DNA from 3 places in the Arthrobacter sp. AOP36-C1-22 genome. Region 1 is predicted to be linked to each of the others. Evidence: riboswitches for the same ligand, from Rfam matches in the RefSeq annotation. Region 1 holds a riboswitch; each other region holds the start of a gene.
What was found. Region 1 has a riboswitch for S-adenosylmethionine ahead of ACT3S6_RS14565 (hypothetical protein). Riboswitches for the same ligand answer to the same signal wherever they lie in the genome.

Region 1 (4,841 bases):
GCGCCCAGAAGGCGGCGCAGCAGGATGAGGAAGGCGTTGCGGCCCAGGCGGCCAAGGCCGAACGGTTGGTGCTGGCGGAGGAAGCCGAGACCGCCCGTCGGGCGGCCCGGAACGAACGCACCGCCGAGGCCCGCCGCGCCCGTGAACTGAAGGAAACGGAAAAGACCGAGCAGGCCGCCCTGGCCGAACGCGCCCAGGCCGAGAAGGTCGCGGAACAGGAGCGGGTCGAGGCCGAGAAGGCGGCAGAGGCCGCCCGCGAGGAGCAGGCCAAGGCGCAGAAGGCGGCGGAGCTCGAGCGGGCCCAGGCGGAACGGACCGCCGCCGCCGAACGGGTCAAGGAGGAGAGGGCGGCCCGGCAGGAACACGAACGCCGGACGAAGGCCGCGCGGGCCGAGGAGGCCGAGGCGGCGAAGACCCGGAAGAACGCCCCGCAGGTGCCCGTGGAGCCGTTGCCGCCGATCGGGGCGACCCCCCGGCCGTTGACGACGACCCCACGCCGGCCCGCACGCGAGATGATCGCCGCAGCCAAGGCCGGACGGCGGGATGCTCCGGCCCCCGGGCAGGGCACCGAACCGGCCGGCGAGCCGGACACGCAGGAGCCGACCCCGCCCCCGGCGGGGGACCGCCGCCCCGTGGCCGCAGCCCGCCGGATGCGCCGCGCCAGCTGAACGGAAGGGGCCGGGTTCTGCGGGTCCTAGCCGATGTTCCCGCCGAAGAGCAGGCCGAGAACGTAGGTGACCCCGGCGGCACCGAGGCCGATGGCCAGCTGCCGGAACCCGCGTTTGGCCGGGGAGGCGCCGGAGAGCAGTCCGACGATGCCCCCGGTCAGCATCAACGCGACCCCGACCAGGAGCAGGGCCACCAGCAGGGCTGGCAGCCCGCCCATACCGAAGAGGTAGGGCAGGATCGGGACCAAGGCCCCCGAGGAGAAGAAGCAGAAGCTGGAGGCGGCGGCGCCGAAGGCGGAGCCCAGGGCCTCGTGTTCGTCGCCGCCGGTTTCGGTTTCGGGCACCTCGGGTTGCAGGGACAATGAGGGGTCGCAGTCGCAGCTGAAGGTCCCCAGCCGTTCGGCGGCCCGGTGCTCGGCGGCCTCCCGGCTCATGCCGCGGGCCCGGTAGACCAGGACCAGTTCGTTGGCCTGCAGGTCCAGATCCGGGGCGGCGATGAGCGTGATCTGGGTCGGTTGGGAGGCGGTGAGCAGTTCGCGCTGCGAGCGGACGGAGACGTATTCCCCGGCGGCCATGGACAGGGCGCCGGCGAGCAGGCCGGCGACCCCGGCAAAGAGGACCAGCGCGCTGGACACCCCGGCGGCGCCGATGCCCATCACCAGGGCCAGGTTGGAGACCAGCCCGTCGTTGGCCCCGAAGACGGCGGCCCGGAAGTTGCCGGAGAGCCGGTTGCGGCCGCGGATCGCCAGCCCGCGTACGACTTCCTCATGCACCAGCTCATCGGCGGCCATCTGAGCGGTGGCGTCGGCGTCGCTGTCGTAGGGGGAGGCGCCCTCGGCCCGTTGGGCCAAGGCCAGGACGAAGACCGAACCGAAGTTGCGGGCCATGAACCGCAGCATGACGCGGCTGAGCGAGGGGCGTGCGGTCTTCCGGGCATGCTCGCCCAGAAGATTGGACCAATGCTCCTGGTGGCGGGCTTCCGCCCGGGCCAGACCCAACAGGATCTGGCGTTCCTCGCCCTCACGGCGTTTGGCCAGGGTGAGGTAGATGGAACCTTCGACGCGTTCGTCGGCCAGGTATTTGCGCCAGCGCCGGATCTCGGCGGGCGTGGGCTCCCTACGCGAGGCCTCCGCGGCTGGCGGATCGGCGTCGGGGGAGGGGGCATCCGGTGTCATTGGGCGTCCTTCAATCGGTTCGTATGTCCCCGCGGTGGTGCGGGACTGCCGGTCAAAGGTCGGTGGGTGGCCACGAGCCTCGGACCGCCAGTGGCGGGCCGAAGGTCTCGTTCGCCCGGCGTGGTGCCGGGTGGAATGCCGGACCGCCGGGAGGGCGGTCGGTATGTCGACAGGTCCTCGTCCACCCGTGCCGGATCAACGATCCAGCGCGGGTGGGGTGTGGAACTACTCCCCTTCAGCCGACCAGCATACCCGAGGGAGCCTCGGCGCGGTCGCGGACGGGCAGGCGTTCAAGGAAGAACACCTGTGCTTCCCCGTCGGGGCGGTGTGCCCGGGGAATACGCACGGTCAGTGCGCAGGAGTCGGATTCCCAGACCGGTCGGCCGGCCGTGTTGGCCAGCGCATGGTCGAGATCCTTGGGGTGGGGCGCGATGAAGCGCTCCCAGTGACCGTCCACGTTGAGGCAGACGGTGCCTAGCATCGAATCGAAAATTGGAAGGACGGAGACGCTTTGCGCCACGGATTTCCTCTCGTGCGTTCTTACCCAACACGTTGTCGTGCGGGCCGCTTCTTCATCCGAACCACCCACGAACCTGGGGTTGGTGCGCGGGTAGTCGGAGCTGTTGCCCGCGTCTCATGAAGCTTTTTGCCAGCCTAACGTGATTGCCGGGGCAACCCAAGCTGTGTTCCACGTCATTCCCGCTGCATCCCAGCGTTGGTGCGGCTAGATTCGTGTTCGACATCTGCTCCCCCGGGAGCACTGTCACCCGGGGGGAACGAGGACGACGCCGGGGCGGGTTCAGGCTTGCTGATCGGCGGAAACGCCCTCCATGTCGACCCGTCCGGCGACCCGATCCGACCAGTGCCGGGCCACTTCCGGGCGGGTCGGCGGGGAGAGCAGGCTGAACAGGACATAGACCACCAACGAGGCGCCCAGACCGTAGTAGATGGGCTCATTGGCGTAGACCCCGGAGAACTTCTCGGTGGACAGTGCCTCCAGGGTGATCATGGTCGTCAGGGTGACCAGGGTCCCTGCCGCCATGGACAGGGCGGCGCCGATGCCGTTCCCGCGCTTCCAGAGCAGCCCGCCCAGGATCGCGACCAGCAGCCCGCCGACCAGGATGTCGTAGGCGATGGTCAGGGCGGCGACGACGTCGTTGACGAGGATCGCCAGGATGATCGCCACGGCCCCGAGGCCCAGGACCCAGTACCGGTTGGCGGCGACGTCGTGCTCGGGGTTGCGCCCGGTGTTGACCTCGATCTCCTTGCCGAACCAGCTGGCGACGAAGGGGGTGACGTCGTTGCGGGCCACGGTGGCCGCGGCGATGAGTGCGCCGGAGGCGGTGGACATCATGGCCGCCACGGCGGCGGCCAGGACGATCCCGCCGACGGCCACCGGAAGCAGGGTCATGGCGACCTCCGCGTAGACGACGTCCTTGCCCAGGGCCTCGATGTCGATGCCGGGCAGGGCGACCCGGGCGGACATGCCGATGATCGCCCCGGCGATGCCGTAGATCACGCAGTAGATGCCGGCGGTGGCTCCGCCCCAGCGGGCCACCTTGGGGGTGCGGGCGGTGAACACCCGCTGCCAGATGTCCTGGCCGATCAACAGGCCCAGGGTGTAGACCACGAAGTAGGTGATGATCGTCTCGGCGCCCAGGCCGCCCCAACTGAAGAATTCATCGCGGGCCCGTTCGGGGATGCCGGCGGAGATTCCCTCGAAGCCGCCGGCCGCCGAGAGGGCGAAGGGCAGCATCAGGGCGAAGACACCGACGGTCTTGATGACGAACTGGACCTGGTCGGCCAGGGTGATGGACCACATGCCGCCGATGGTGGAGTACACGAGCACGATCGCCCCGCCGACGGCGATGGCGAGCCAGCGGTCCCAGTCGAAGAGCACGACGAAGATCGTGGCGTAGGCCCCGGTGGAGGTGGCACAGAGCATCAGCGTGTAGGCCAGCATGACCACCGCCGAGGCGTTGGTGGCGTGTTTGGAGCCGTAGCGCAGGGTGAGCATCTGGGAGACGGTGAAGATCTTCAGTCGTTGCAGCCGCGGGGCGAAGAACATGCTCAGCAGCAGCACCCCGATGCCGATGGCGATGACCAGCCAGGCGCCGGAGAGGCCGAATTCGTAGCCCAGGCCGACGCCGCCGACGGTGGAGGCGCCCCCGAGTACGACGGCGGCCATGGTTCCGGTGTAGAAGAAGGGGCCGAGTCGGCGCCCCGCGACCAGGTAGTCGCTGCTGTTCTTGGTGCGGGACTTGCCCCACCAGCCGAACGCGAGCATCGCGATCAGGTACGCGATGACGATCGCGATATTGATGATGTCCATGGGGAACCTCTGGTCGGAAAAGGGAGGATGATCAAAAAATGATGTTTACAGGTAAACATCTGTTGCCTACTAAGCTAAAGTGATCTGGCTAACAGGTCAATTGGCCTATGCTGTGTGACGTAATGCAGCACCTACATCCATTGTGAAGACCCGGAGTACACCGCCCATGAAGGCCTTGCCCGTCGAGCCCAGCAACGCCCCGATTGCCATCGGTTCGAAGATCCGGGCGGCGCGTCATGCCCAGCGTATGACGATTGAACAGGTGGCTGAATCGACCGGGCTGACCAAGGGCTTCCTCTCCCGGGTCGAACGCGACCTGACCTCGCCCTCGGTGGCCTCGCTGGTCACGTTGTGCCAGGTCCTCTCGGTGTCGGTGGGGGAGCTGTTTGCCCAGCCCGAGACCCATGTGGTCCGTTTCGATGATGCCCCGCGGATCTCGTTGGGCGGGCACGGCATCATCGAACGCCTGGTGACCAGTCGGTCGGAGAAGCGGCTGCAGGTCATCCGCGCCGTCATCGAACCCCATGGGCAGGGCGAGGACGAACTGTATTCGGTGGATTGCGAGGTCGAGGTCCTGCATGTGGTCTCCGGGCGCTTCATCATCATCTTCGCCAATGAACGCTTCGAGCTCGAGGGCGGCGATTCGGTCACCTTCCCGGGCCGCGA
Region 2 (4,841 bases), on a different contig from region 1:
TCGGCGCCGGGGCGGCTGCCATTGGTGGGGATGAGGAATCGGGCCTGCTCGAACTCACCCTGGCCCACGGCGTGACCCGCAGCCAGCTGGTCCTCGAACGGGCCGCGGCGCTGGTCATGAGGATCCTGCTCCTGCACCTGTTCATCCTGGCCGTGCTGCTGATCCTCAAGGGGCCCTCGGAACTGGGGATCGACGCCGGCCATGCCGTGGCAGGGGTGCTGATGTTCGCCCTGCTGGTGTTCTTCAACGGCTCCTTCGCCTTATTGGGCGGGGCTATCGGGGGGCGGCGGATCCACGGGATCGGCGTCGGAGCCGTGGTGGCGGTGCTGGGATACGCCTTCAACGCCATCGGCAACCAGAATCCGGAACTGGAATGGTTGCACGGGCTGTCGCCCTACTACTGGGCCTACGGACAATCCCCGCTGGTGAGCGGGGTGGATGTCCCGGCGGCCCTCCTGCTGGCAGGGGTGGGTCTGGTGTGCATCGGGCTCTCGGTGCTGGCATTGAACCGCCGGGACATCCGTGGGGCGTGACTAGCCCCGCGTCGGATCGGTGGGCTGCCGGTGGCCCTGTGGAGGGTACTGCCCCGCGGGATCGCCGGCCGGGGCGCCGGGGTAGCCGACCGCGGAGCCTGGATGCCCGGTGGGTGCCCCGAGCATGGCCGCGCCGGCTGCCGCTCCGCCATCCGCGTCGAAACGGGCGCCGGCGGGGGGCCGAGGGCATGAGCAGGAGGATGAAGAGGAGCAGCCCCGCCGAAGAAAGGGATCAGGGTGAGCAGGTACAACAGCCCGCTGAAGTTCCCATCATGCAGCCGACGCACGCAGAGCGCGATGTTCGGGACGAAGGTCCCCAGCCAGTAGACAGTGAGCAGCAGGAGCGGGAAGGCGGCGCCGAGCCCCATCTCGCCGGTCACCGGGTCCATGCCACCGACCCCGAGAACGATGAACACGGCGAAGAGGACGAGATAGACGATGCTGTTGAAGAGGCAGAACCACCAGTACTCACTCCGGCTCGCTCGACCACTGAAGGTTGCATATTTGCCGAAGAAGCGCTTCACGGATTGATAGAAATCCGCGCCGTAGAGCGGCTGCTCCACCGGGACCTCCCCGAAGGTGACGGTGCGCCCCGAGGGGTTGCTTTACGGGGCGACGGATCCCGCGGGGCCGCCGTAGGGGTTGGGGTAACCAGCGCTCAAGGGGTTCTCCGGGGGAGTCGAGGCCAGGCGGTGTGCGCTGGCGTGCGGGGCCGATGCCCCGGCGGCGGACCGCCGGGACATCGCCGGGGCTTGGCTAGCCCTGGGTCGGGTCGGTGGGCTGCTGGTAGCCCTGTGGGGGGTTCTGGCCCGCGAAACCGCCGCCGGCAGCCGGTGCTCCCGGGTACCCGGCAGAGGTGCCAAAGGCGTTCCCGTAGGCTGCCGCGCCGCCATCGGCGTCGAAACGAGCACCTTCGGGGACGGAGGGCATGATCATGAGGACGAGGACCACGAGCCCACCGAGAATCGGCACCAGGATCAGCAGGTACAGGAATCCGCTGAAGTTGCCGTCGTGCAGGCGGCGGACGCTCAGGGCGATGGACGGGATGATGATGGCCAACCCATAGAGCCCGATCACCAAGGAGGGGATGGCCCCGCCGGCACCCATTTCACCGGTGACGGGGTCGGAGCCGGCCAGTCCGAATCCGATCGCCAAGCCGTAGAACACGGTGTAGACGATGGCGTTGAAAAGCGCGAAGAACCAGAACTCGCTGCGGCTGGCCCGACCCGAGAAGGTCGCATACTTCTTGAAGAAGCGCTTGATGGCCTGGCCGAAGCTGGCCCCGTAGAGCGGCTGGTCCAAGGGAGCCTCACCATGGGTGGGCATGGTGACCCCTCCGGGGTTGCCATAGGGGTTGGGGGTGCTGCTGCTCAAAATTTCCTCCATCGAAAGTATTTCGGGTGATCGGGAGTAGTCTTCCAGATGGAGCCTTGACATGCGATGGGGAGGACTCCCCATGTCGCGTCGTGTCTGCCCTTGGTGTGGGGTAGGCCCCCGGAGCCACCCCGACTAGCTCGAGGCCGCCGGGGCAACCGGCTACCTCTAGCTCGGTGGCATCGGAGGATTGCCCGCCTACACCTTGTGGTTCAGGGGGACCTCTGGAGGCTGCCGGCCACCGCCACTGCCCTGCTGACGGCTCCCGCCGCCGGCAGTGGCAGGCCTGGGCGCACTGGTCCTCGGGGAAGACCCCGATCCACGACAGCTCAGCGGTTTCAACTTGGCCATCACGGTGCCGGGAGCCGGACAGTTGTCACTGGACCGTCGAACTAGACAGAAGCTCACTTCATGAACATCAAGAGATCGCTGCTTCATGGATCGTGACTGGACACCAGGAGCCGCAGCCCCAGGGACAACACCGTGCAATTCGGCAGGTACAGCCGGTTCGGAGGTCCTGTTGGGAGTCGGCTGCTGGCCGCCTTCTAGGAGTTGACCCGCAGGGTCGTGGTCACCGGGGTCGGGTTCGTGAAGACGTCCAATACCGGGCAGTGGGCGTCGACGGCCGCCTGGAGTTCGGCATAGCGTTCCTCGGTGGCCGGACCCGAGACGTCCACGGTCAGCCGCACATCACCGAATCCCGGGCGGACCTTGTCCTCGATGCCGAACAGGCCGCGCACATCCAGGTCGGCGTCCGCCGAGATGTCCAGCGAGTCGATCGTGATGCCCAGCTGGTGAGCATAGAGGCGGTAGACCACCACCTGGCAGGAGATCAACGCCCCGAGGGCGTATTCGACGGGGCTGGCGGCGACGTCGTCCCCGGCCAATGCCGCCGGTTCGTCGACGGTGAATTCGTGGCGTCCGGCGCGGATGGTCGAACCGACCGAGCCCACCGGGTCGGCCGTCGCGCGGAACTGCAGCGATGCGCTGGCAGTGTTCTGACCGATCCGTTCCGCCCAGGCGGATCCCGCGGAATCGAGGCGTTCGGCGCGGTTGGAAATGCTGGTTTCTGCAAGGGTCTGGGTCATGGCGTTCCTTCGCTGTCATGGCGAGCGTGGCGCTGCGCCATACTTACGCCTCCCGGTCGGGACGGCGTCGAATCGTCACCTGGGGCACCCCACTATGGCGAAGGGGGTTGCCGTCCAACCGGCCAGGGCCTCAGGTTGGATCTCTTGATTCTTGGGTTCGATTCTGCTGGCGGGAACGCCGATCGGGCAAACGCGTCGCGTCATCCGGAGACATACGCCGGGTCATCCGCGGGTGGAGAGCCCGCCATCCCCGCAGCAGGATTCCCCTCGCCAGGGGGTATCCCAGCGGTTATCGTGGGGCCATGAGCGGATACCGGCGCCCGGAGTTCACCCCGGAGATCCATCGCGATGGACAGGGCGCCCCGATCGCCTACGGCCATCGGTGGGAAGGGATGTCTCCGCCTTCGCGCGCCTACTCCACGGTGGGCCATCGACACCGGTTCGCTCCCTTGCATGAGGTCGCTGATGCCCAGCTCGACTGGCTGTTGGACGCCTTTGACGTCGTCGCCGAACGGGACCCGGAGGTTGCTTCCGATCTGCTGTTCCCCTCGGAGGACGTCGTCCACGCGGTCCGGGTCGTCCCGTCCAACCTGCTCGCGGCCCCGCTGACCTTCGTCTTCACCGGGTTCCCGGGGATCTTCCTGCACGCTGGCGCCCTCTACGACGCCCACTATCCGGTATGCGGTTGCGATGCCTGCGATGACGATGTCCAGGAGCTGTTGGAAAACCTTGAATCCGTGGTGCGAGCCGTCGTCTCAGGCGGCTATTTTGAACGAATTAATCCCAACGACGACCAATCTGTCGATTATCGGCTGGCCGAGCCGGGCCGGTGGGAAGAAGCCGGGTGCATCCATGCCGAGGATGTGCCCGAGGGAAGGATGGAGGTGGCAGAAGCCATGCTCCCTTCCGATGGGCACTGGCGGCCGTGGCCGGAAGCGGTGCGAGACGCGGCTGGTGCGGCAGGGGGCTGACAAACCGTGTGCCCGTGGCGGTTCCGTCGTGATCTTCCATCAGGGCCGGCGGGCGTCAACACTGCGCGGGATGATGGCCACGTGCTTCCTGGCCGACATCGAAACACAAGAACCGCAGGCACTCATGGCGCGAATCACCGGCAACCATAAGCGCGGAAATGAACGCGTTGCACGGAAGCATCCGCGCAATCAGGGCCGCTAATTAGTCCACGGGCCCGGCGCTGAGATGGCGGTTCCGCTCCTCGATGAGCTTCTGCAGATAACGGGCCAGGAAGAGCTTCTCTGCCAAACGACCGAGAGGGCCGAACGGTGCGGCGAAATCGACGCGGTCAACCATGGTTGTTCCCCCCGACTCCTGGCTGAACTCATGGATATGACGAAACCAGCGGAACGGGCCCTTGACCTGTTCGTCGATGAAGGAGTGCGGTGCTTCCATCTGCATGATGCGGCTGGTCATCTTCAGGGGGACGCCAAAGTGCCAAGCCCGCCATGTCACGTTCTCACCGAGTGAGATGAGGCCGGAAGTGACACCGGCGATGGCCTCCTCCCGGGACTTCGCCAGCGATTGTTGATGGGTGTCGATGTTCCGGGCCAGATCGAATAAGTGTTCCTGAGGGATGGTGGTCCACGTCGTGCACTGGAAGGAAACGCTCATGGGCAGAGTCTCTCAGGTGTTGCCCGCCTCTCGAAAGGTCGGCGAATACGCGGTACGGTGCGCGTATGCGCTTCTCCACCCAGCAACGCCTCCTGATTGCCGCCTACTGCGCCATGATCCTCGTGGGTCTACTGCTGTTGGTCTTCGGGCTCTTCGGGGAATCCTGGTGGCTGCCCGTGATCGGCGCGCTCATCGTCGCAGGCTCCGGATTCACGCTCTC
Region 3 (4,841 bases), on a different contig from region 1:
GGGGTCCTAGGCGGAAACCGGGATGGTTTCTTCCGTGGTGGGCAGGTGCTGCCGGCGGGTGGTTCCTACGGTGAGATTGAAGATCGCCAGTGAGTAGAGGGTCACGGCGGTGAAGAGTCCCAGCCCCAGAAGCCCGAAATGTCCCAGCCATTCTCCGAACGTCAGCAGTGCTGCAGCGACCAACGTTCCACCCGCGGTGTAGCGGATGCCGGCCGTTCGTCGTTTTCGATCCGGGGTGGATTCCCAGGGCACGGTCACCAGCGTGACCACGACCATGACTGCAAGGTTGATGCCCATTCCAGCCCACACGGGATGGATTCCTGCGAAGAACGTTGTGGCGGACCAGCCCGAGAGCTGGTTCCAGGCAATGCCGGCAAGGAACCCGGAAAGCATGGCTGCATGTACTGCCCGACGGCTGGCCAACGGCCAAAGGAAGACCGCGAGAACCGGCGCCAACGTGGCCCCGTTGCGCAAGGTCCAGGCAAGGACGTTCCACCAGGCAGCCTGCTCGGTGCGAAGGATCCCGTAAAGGATCATCAAGGCCGTCAGGGCAACCAAGGAGTACCGGGTGTAGCGAACCAGATCTTGTTCGGTGGCCTTGGGGCGTAATGCGCTGCCGACATCACGGCCCAGGGACGTGGCTCCGGAAAACTGGCATGGCCCCGCCCAGCCCATGGCGCAGGCCCAGACGCCAAGGAAGAAGAGGCCGACCAGCGGCGCCGGCAGGGTCTCGCTGATGTAATAGGGGACAGCCACGAGGCCAAGTTCCTGGTCGGGAACCGCAATGGCTGCGGAGGTCCCCACCAGGGCACCGAGGACGATGAAGGGGATCCCGAAGAGGGCTGCCGCATACAGGCCCTTCTGGCCGTCACGCGGAGAGCGGCAGGACATGGTCATTTGGAAGGCAGCCTGCGCCAGCGGCACATTGACGATGAATGTCCCAAACCAGGCGACGATGAGGGACAGCCCGGCATTTCCGGGGTCGACCATCGCCGGACGGGTGGCTGCCAATTCCTGCCAACCGCCGGGGCCGGGATTCGACAACACTACGAAGCCCGCGATGACGAGCATGACGACGAAGACCAGGCAGTTCAACGTCTGATTGAATGCCACGGACCTCATGCCGCCCGACCAGAGAAAAACCAACAGAAGCAGCGCGGTCGCAGTGACCGTCCATTGCAGCGGCAAATCGGTGAACGCCGTCAAAGCCGAGGCGAAGGCGATCGTTGTGGCCACCGACCACATGGGGAAAGTGACCGCCGTAATGACGCCCGCGATGGCTTTAGCCGCCCGACCGAACCGATCACCGATGATGCCGGTGACCGTCACGACGAGCTTCTCCCGCAGCGGTTTCACCAGCAACAAGGCGATCAGCAGAATTTGCACCGTTTCGGCCACTCCGTACCAGGCAGCGGAAATCCCGGTCCGATAGCTGAGTTCCATGATGGAAATATATGAAGAGCCCGAGAAGATCCCCGTGATGCAGAAGGCGACGGTCCAAGGGCTGAAGGAACGGCCGCCATCGAAGAAGCCCTGTCCGCCGGGACGCCCTGCGCGCACGCGGGACCAGCGGCCGCCAAAGAGCAAAAGAGCCGTATAGCCCACGGCTAAGCCGATGGTCCATGCGCCCGCCGATGTCACTGCTCCACCTTTCGGGACCGCGAGTCGAGACCGCGAGAGAGGGCATCCGCGTTGTTGCATTCCCTTTCAGGAGCGTCGACATCGATCAACTCCGCGAAATGCCAGCGGAGATCCACGACAACGCCGGCGGCGCGGATCAGGGTCAGCGCCGGACAACGTGATTCCACGGACGTCGTCAGCTGGTCCAACCGGCTGGCATCTTGTTCTCCGGTCTGGACGTGGACGGCGATCCGGCAGGAATGAAAAAAGGGCTGGACATCGGCGGTACCGGCGAATCCGCGCGTGTCCTGGGTAGCCAGGCAATAGGTCTCGATGGCTTCGAGACCGATCTGCAGTTCCTCGGCGATCTGTTCGACCACCACGCCCAGGCATGCGTTGACTGCGCCGACCATGTATTCCATGGGAGTGGGGGCGGTATCGGTCCCGCCAACGGGTTCGGGCTCGTCCACTTCGAAGCCGAAGGCCCGGATCCGGATCTTCGTCCGCATGGATCCCTGCCACGTCCCTTGGGAACGAATGCGTTTGTCGTGGGCTTTCGGGGAGACGGAGCCCCCGAGGCGGGTCTGCTGTGCGTCGGTCGTACGGGTCGGGGCAATGCTCATGAACTCAGCTCCATCGTTCCTGGCGGAAGCACCTTCGCCGGTGACGGGTTCCGCGGGGTGGCGGGGCCTTGTTCGGCGTGGTTGCTGCGGCGTCACGGAGCCAGATCTCTCGGCCGCTCGGGATGGGTACCTTTCCACTAAAGGCCACCGGCACCAGAAGAAGCAACTTCACACGACGCGTTGCGAAATATTTCATTGATGTTTCCTGCGAGGTGCCCGGATTGAACTTTCGTGTCCAGAACCCGTGCAAATAACGGAAATATTCGATGTTGCTTGGATTGCCTGGGGCTCGGAACCTGGGCTGAAACACCCCGGAAAAGTGGTTTCCGTTGACTCCAACGGTGGCGCTGAGGGCCCATGATGTGGCCCAATGGAGACAACAACCATCCAGAGCGGCCGAGAGATCTGGCTCGATGACGCCGCAGCAACCCCTTCCCGATCCGTCGGGAGGAAGGTGCTCACGCCGGAACCGATGGAGTGATGTTCTGTGGCTGCCCTGCCGATCGACGAAGCGACCCCGCGACACCTGATCAAACTGACCCCCGGCGTGCCCGCCGACGGACACTACGACGAACTCGCGGCGGTCTTCAGACCCGTGTTCGCCAGCATCGCCGATGGCGCCGCCGACCGAGATGCCCGGCGGATCCTGCCCTTTGAACAGGTCGGCTGGCTCAACCAGGCCCGCTTCGGTGCCCTGCGGGTCCCCCGGGAGGTCGGCGGCTTCGGCGCCTCGCTGGTTGATTCCTTCCGCCTGCTCATCGAGCTGGGGGAGGCCGACTCGCAGATCGCCCAATTGCTGCGGGCCCATATCGGCTTCGTCGAATCGGTGCTGCTGCTCCACGACGAGGCGGTCAAGGCGCGCTGGTTCGCCCGCTTCGTCGCCGGGCAGATCGTCGGCAACGCCTACACCGAGCGCGGCGGCAACGACCTGGGCCACCTGAACACCGCCGTCGAACAGTCCGAGGCCGGCTGGATGCTCACGGGGCAGAAGTACTACTGCACCGGGACGATCTTCGCCGACTGGGTGGCGGTCACCGCCATGGCGCCAGCGGTTGAAGGACGCCACGTCGCGGTGGTGTCCACCCAGCATTCGGGGGTGGTCATCCACGACGATTGGGACGGATTCGGCCAACAGCTCACCGGCACCGGGACCACCGGATTCGCCCGGGTTCCCGTGGATACGCTCCTGGACCCCGAGGTGCTGGACGTCCACCCGGAATCGGCCATCTTCCAGTTGGTACTGCTCGCCGTCCAGGCCGGTATCGCCCGGGCGGTCCTCGCCGACGCCCGCGCCCACACCCAACTGCGTGAACGCGCCTTCACCACCGGAACCGGCGTCCCCTCCCGGCATGAACCCCAGGTCCTGCAGGTCATCGGAGAGATCTCGGCGACCGCCTGTGCCGTGGACGCGATCCTGTTGGCCGCCATCGCCGAACTCGAATCGGTGATCGGCCAACCGGGGCTGAGCCCCGCGGAGCAGTACGCGGTCAGTGAGCTGGCCGCCAACCGGGCCCAGACGAGCATCCAACCACTCGTGCTCGAGGCGACCAGTAAGCTCTTCGACGGCCTCGGCGCCTCGGCGACCTCCACCGCCTGCAATCTGGACCGCCACTGGCGCAACGCGCGCACCATAGCCACCCACAACCCCGCCATGTACAAGTCCCGCATCGTCGGCGACTACGAGGTCAACGCCGCGACGCCGCGCAAACTCGGCGCCGTCGGCGACCTCAAGACCCCTGAAGGAGAAAAATGAGCACCACACCAGCACGCCGCCGGATCCGCCTGAACGCCTTCGACATGAACTGCGTGGTCCACCAATCGCCGGGGCTGTGGCGTCATCCGCAGGACCAGGCGTGGCGCTATAAGGAACTGGGCTACTGGACCGAACTGGCCAAGACGCTGGAGAAGGGGCTGTTCGACGGGATCTTCATCGCGGACGTCTTGGGCACCTACGACGTCTACGGATCCACCAACTCCACCCCGCTCTCCGCCGGCGCCCAGGTCCCGGTCAACGACCCGTTCCTGCTGGTCTCCGCGATGGCTTCCGTCACCGAGAACCTCGGCTTCGGGGTCACCGCCGGAACCGCCTACGAACACCCCTACCCGTTCGCCCGCCGACTGGCGACCCTGGACCACCTGACCAACGGCCGCCTCGGCTGGAACGTGGTGACCGGATACCTGCCCTCGGCAGCCAGGAACATGGGCCAGGAAGACCAGATGGAACACGACGAACGCTACGACCACGCCGATGAGTACCTCGAAGTGGTCTATAAGCTGCTCGAGGGTTCCTGGGAGGACGACGCCGTTCTCCGCGACCGGGAATCGGGGGTCTACACCGACCCGTCGAAGGTCCACGAGATCGGCCACGAGGGCAAGTACTTCAAGGTCCCGGGCATTGCCATCACCGAACCCTCGGTGCAGCGCACCCCGGTCATCTACCAGGCCGGTGCCTCCCCGCGCGGCCTGGAATTCGCGGGGGCGAACGCCGAATCCGTCTTCGTGAATAGTCCGACCAAAGAAATCCTCACCGACACCGTGCGGAGGATCCGGGACAATGTCGAGGCCGCCGGCCGCGACCGCTACGACGTGAAGATCTAC

Region 2: another riboswitch for S-adenosylmethionine. It lies ahead of ACT3S6_RS04070 (OsmC family protein); the one in region 1 lies ahead of ACT3S6_RS14565 (hypothetical protein).
Region 3: another riboswitch for S-adenosylmethionine. It lies ahead of ACT3S6_RS13300 (acyl-CoA dehydrogenase family protein); the one in region 1 lies ahead of ACT3S6_RS14565 (hypothetical protein).

Annotation. Positions count from the first base shown of each region.
Region 1 covers NZ_JBQSWW010000035.1:13,761-18,601, reverse strand. Annotated here, with positions in the region: gene ACT3S6_RS14575 (hypothetical protein) at 1-668, shown strand, start outside; gene ACT3S6_RS14570 (VIT1/CCC1 transporter family protein) at 695-1,843, opposite strand; gene ACT3S6_RS14565 (hypothetical protein) at 2,079-2,324, opposite strand; SAM riboswitch class IV at 2,375-2,485, opposite strand; gene ACT3S6_RS14560 (sodium:solute symporter) at 2,643-4,175, opposite strand; gene ACT3S6_RS14555 (helix-turn-helix domain-containing protein) at 4,342-4,841, shown strand, end outside.
Region 2 covers NZ_JBQSWW010000004.1:120,864-125,704, reverse strand. Annotated here, with positions in the region: gene ACT3S6_RS04085 (ABC transporter permease subunit) at 1-533, shown strand, start outside; partial or broken gene ACT3S6_RS04080 (DUF805 domain-containing protein) at 809-1,057, opposite strand; gene ACT3S6_RS04075 (DUF805 domain-containing protein) at 1,290-1,907, opposite strand; gene ACT3S6_RS04070 (OsmC family protein) at 2,453-2,995, opposite strand; SAM riboswitch class IV at 3,030-3,145, opposite strand; gene ACT3S6_RS04065 (DUF6226 family protein) at 3,298-3,966, shown strand; gene ACT3S6_RS04060 (SRPBCC family protein) at 4,169-4,621, opposite strand; gene ACT3S6_RS04055 (hypothetical protein) at 4,687-4,841, shown strand, end outside.
Region 3 covers NZ_JBQSWW010000027.1:13,110-17,950, reverse strand. Annotated here, with positions in the region: gene ACT3S6_RS13310 (sodium:solute symporter family protein) at 7-1,701, opposite strand; gene ACT3S6_RS13305 (OsmC family protein) at 1,638-2,243, opposite strand; SAM riboswitch class I at 2,624-2,722, shown strand; gene ACT3S6_RS13300 (acyl-CoA dehydrogenase family protein) at 2,731-3,996, shown strand; gene ACT3S6_RS13295 (LLM class flavin-dependent oxidoreductase) at 3,993-4,841, shown strand, end outside.